2 regions of the Desulfosporosinus acidiphilus SJ4 genome follow, and region 1 is predicted to be linked to the other one. Evidence: predicted binding sites of a transcription regulator. Region 1 holds the regulator's gene; the other holds the start of a gene.
The links. Region 1 encodes HrcA, which represses chaperone genes, less so after heat shock. Its sites were predicted from a motif close to TGTTAGCACTCNNNNNNNNNGAGTGCTAACA; they were not measured.
Positions count from the first base shown of each region.

Region 2: groES (co-chaperone GroES) is a predicted target of HrcA. The motif match lies at 966-996, and genes of this name have one in related genera.

Region 1 is NC_018068.1:4,173,908-4,176,323, forward strand. Features, by position in the region: gene grpE (nucleotide exchange factor GrpE) at 1-505, opposite strand, end outside; gene hrcA (heat-inducible transcriptional repressor HrcA) at 569-1,609, opposite strand.
Region 2 is NC_018068.1:820,962-823,377, forward strand. Features, by position in the region: gene DESACI_RS03835 (NYN domain-containing protein) at 1-768, shown strand, start outside; gene groES (co-chaperone GroES) at 1,038-1,322, shown strand; gene groL (chaperonin GroEL) at 1,372-2,416, shown strand, end outside.

The DNA.
Region 1 (2,416 bases):
CAGATTCAACCCTCAAAACAGCCTCATGGAGATTCGGATCAAAAGGCTGACCAACACACTCCATAGGTTTCAACCCTATTTTACCCAAAGTTGTTTGCATCTGGCGAAGAATCATCTCAACGCCTTGTGAAAAAGCTGTTATATCAGGATTATTTTGAGTCGAACACATAGCCCGTTCGAAATTATCCAACACCGGCAGCAACTCACCCACAAGTTGTTCAGAGGCATATTTAGTGATTTCAGTTTTTTCCTTTTGAGTTCTCCTTCTATAGTTGTCGAACTCCGCCTGCAAGCGCATCAATCGATCGTAATAATCATCTGCCTTAGCCTTGGCCTGTGTAAGTTCAGCTTCCAAAGTCAAGATTTTCTCAGCAGGATCCATATCCTTCTTGTCTGAATTATCTTCACCTGGGATAGATTCCCCAGAGCTGCCTGCTTCATCGCCCATATACTCCTCGTTCACCTTAGATGTTTGATTCTTAAGATTTTCTTCCTTTTTTTGCATTATCCACAATCACCTCACGTACTCTCGTTATATTTAGAATGAACCAAAGGTTCATACATCGCTTTAGAAACTGCGCGGTTTACCCCGCGCCAGCACATCTGTTAGACTTTTAGTCATAAAGTCCACAATCGCAATCACCTTGGCATAATCCATTCTCGTAGGTCCCAAGACTCCAACAGCCCCAATGGTCTTACCATTCACCTTGTAAGTCGCCGAAATTACGCTGCAATCCCGGAATTCCTTCAGAGTATTCTCTCCACCAATAGTTACATTTAACCCTTCCTGCCGCGGAAGCAGGAGTTTCTTAAGAGGTTCATTTTCCTCAAACACCTTGAACAAACTTTTTACTTTATCTAAATCCCGAAATTCGGGCTGATTCAGCATGTTAAGGGTCCCGCCCAAATAAATGCGTTCATCTTCCTCGTTGTCATCTAAGATCGCATCGAGCATTTCCAAGGCATTATCAATCAAACGCCGCTGGCGGGATAGTTCACTGTAGATCTCATGCAACATACTTCGTTTAACTTGGTTTAAAGAATACCCCTTCATTTTTTGGTTAAAAACATCGGCAACCTTTTGTAGATCCTCTGCAGTAATGTCTTCACCCACATTGACAATGTGATTTTCCACAACACCATTTTCTTTAACGATCACCATAATAACCTGACCCGGCCGATACGGCAGAAAATGCATCTTACCAAAGGCACTTTTCCCTTTTTGCGGACCAAGGACTATACTGGTCAGACTTGTCAGCTCCGAGAGTAATTTGCTGGTATGGGTCACCACTTCTTGAATTTCGCAAATCTTTTTCGTGCTTTCCCGTTCGATAATTTCCTTATCCTCATTACTGAGGGTTTGAGCATCCATCAACCAATCAACAAAATATCGATAACCGGCATCCGAAGGAATACGTCCGGCAGACGTATAGGGTTGCTCAATCAAACCCAACTCCTCCAAATCCGACATCTCATTGCGAATTGTAGCCGGAGAAACTCCTAAATCAAACTTTCGAGCAATAGTTCGCGAACCAACTGGTTCAGCGGTAGCAATATAATCCTGAACAATCGCTCGAAGAATCTTTCGTTTACGCTCATCCATTTCCATCTAATGCTTCCCGCCTTTCCACTTTAGCCTTTCCTTCATTCTGTGGTTGTTAGCACTCTCCTCTAATGAGTGCTAACATTTTATGTCTTCACATTACCACGCTCTTAAATCTTTGTCAAGAATCATTTCATATAATATGCCCTGTTAATTAGAAGAACTTTCTATGTAATTTAGAAACTAAAAATACCCCCTAAACTGAGACGCGAAAGAACCTATGTATCACTTAAAATCCCCTTCTAGCGGTCCTCACATCCATCATCTCTCACTGTCAGTCAAAGACACTGAAGTCCGTGATCTTTAGGTTCCATACTAAACTCCATAAACAGCCCTCCATTGTGAGTCTCAGTGCCTCTCAACTCACACCAGACGGCGCACATGAAATGTGCCATCTCCCAAGCCCTCCCTGTGAGTCTCACTGCCTCTCAACTCGCACTTGACGCCGCACATGAAATGTGCCGTCTCCCAAGCTCTCTCTTACCTTTATCCTCCATCCACTGCTATTAACTCTAACTCTCAAAAACCTTCAAGAAAAGAAGGCAAAGATTTTCATAAAACCTTCAATAATAGGGAACCATTCATCGTCAGCGCTCTGTGACCAAAGCGTGTCACAAGGACCGTCCCCTTGACGCACTCTCGCACCCCCGACCCAAGCTAGACGGTGCACATAAAATGTGCCGTCACCCCAGTTCCCTATTGTCTTCTTAACCGGGCCCCCAATCTCTTCTTACACGTCCCCCGTCCCCCAAGCCCGGACGCAGTGTGAAACGAGCGCGAGGGCTTTACGGGAGCAGCCCAGCAAACTTCCGT
Region 2 (2,416 bases), 1.6 Mb from region 1:
CATGAATTGACTCCGGAACAATTAGTGCAATATCTTCAGGTTTATGCCAAGAAGAATGATATGGATTTACAAGCCATCTACTTGTACGCAAATTTTGATCGCGAGGAGTTTTGGCGGACTCAAACGACCTTCGAGAAAACGAATGTCTTTACAAGACACGTATTTAGTAAAAACAATTACTCTAGTACGGGATTGCGCCACAACGCAGCGGATTTAGAGTTGATGCTGGAAGCCCAAGAAATATTGCTTACCCGGACAGCAACCTTTGATCTATTTTTACTGATTACAGGTGACGGAGATTTTCTCTCTCTATTACGCAAAATCAGAGCCTGGGGGAAAGAAGTGAAGGTTGTAGGGGTTGGCGGCAGTGTTCATCATTCTCTACAGCCCTATTGTGAAGGGGACGATCTCCTGGAATGGGTGCATCATGAGAATCCGGAAACTGAATATCTGCCAGAGAAGGATTTAGTTCGCGGAATTCAAATTATCGGAACTCTGCAAATTCGCTTGCCTTATGTTGCTTCAACAAAGGCAAGGGCAGCCTTGTCCGAGCTGCTGGGCCGGTCTATTCCTCAAGTGAAAGAGTTTATTCGTTATTTGTTAAGGGAAAATCTGCTTACTGAGAAGGAACATCTCGACAGTAATTTAAAAATTGGCAAAACTAAGATCTACCTTCTTAACTTAAAAGACAAGAAAATCGAAGAAGCGCTTGGACCTATGCTTGAGGAAATTGCTCAGCGTCAGGCAAAGCTAATTTTGGAAGTATAGATGAATAAAATAGTAGTAATGTGGAAATTATAGACTTTAGTGATTTAAAGGCTTAGGGGAGAGGCCCTTAGCGGATATAATCAAAAGCCTTGTATAGAAAATGAGAGTAAATGAGATATAATTAAGGTACAAGGGCAAATTACGCCATATAAGGGGGTTGCTTTCCGCTGTCCCCTTGCATATTATTATAGTGATATTGTTAGCACTCAATAAAGCCGAGTGCTAACAAATTATAAAATAACAATAACATTAAGGAGGGTCTTTTCTTCATGAACATTAAACCTCTCGCAGATCGGGTGATTATTAAAGCACTCCCGATGGAAGAAAAAACAAAGAGCGGAATCATTATGCCGGATACGGCAAAAGAAAAACCGCAAGAAGGCGAAGTTGTAGCTGTAGGACCTGGCAAAATGGAAAAAGGGACTCGTATTGCCCTTGATGTTAAACCGGGCGATAAAGTCATTTATTCCAAGTACGCCGGTACTGAAGTTAAGTATGATGGTGAAGAATACCTGATTTTAAAAGAAGCAGATATCTTAGCCGTTCTTGGCTAATTAATTCTTGTTTAATTAAATGGTAATAATTATTTAAGGAGTGAATAACGTGGCAAAGCAAATCGTTTTTAATCAAGATGCTCGACATGCTTTAGAGCGTGGTGTCAATGCTCTCGCAGAAGCTGTTCGTGTTACCCTCGGACCTAAAGGCCGTAATGTTGTATTAGATAAGAAATTCGGATCTCCCTTAATCACCAACGACGGTGTTACCATTGCTCGTGACATTGAGCTCGAAGATCCATTCGAAAATATGGGTGCTCAGCTTGTTAAAGAAGTCGCCACCAAAACTAATGATGTAGCCGGGGATGGAACAACAACCGCAACAGTATTAGCGCAAGCTATTATCAGAGAAGGTTTAAAGAATGTTGCTGCCGGTGCAAATCCTATGGGAATTAAGCGCGGAATTGAGCAAGCCATTGAACTTGTTGTTGCAGATATTAAATCAAATGCTAAACTTGTGGAAACAAGCGAAGCAATTGCCCAAGTTGCTTCTATTTCTGCCAGCGATAAAAATATCGGCAGTCTGATTGCTGAAGCAATGGAAAAAGTAGGTAAAGACGGAGTTATCACTGTTGAAGAAGCAAAGGGCATGACAACTGAGTTGGAAGTTGTTGAAGGAATGCAATTTGACCGTGGTTACATCTCAGCCTATATGGTTACCGATACTGAAAAAATGGAAGCCGTGCTCAATGAACCTTACATCTTAATTACCGATAAGAAAATCAGCTCCATTCAAGACATTCTGCCTGTCCTTGAAAAAGTAGTACAAGCCGGACGCCAACTGCTAATTATTGCTGAAGACATTGATGGGGAAGCTTTAGCCACCCTTATTGTCAACAAGTTAAAAGGAACCTTTGTCTGTGTTGGTGTTAAAGCACCTGGATTTGGTGATCGTCGTAAAGCTATGTTAGAAGATATTGCTGTACTTACCGGCGGAACCGTTATTACCGAAGATCTCGGCTTAAAACTGGAAAACACAACCGTTGATATGCTTGGCCGCACACGTCAAGTTCGCATTACCAAAGAAGCATCCACCATTGTGGAAGGTTCAGGAAATGTGGAAGACATTAAGAAACGTGTTGAAGCAATCAAGA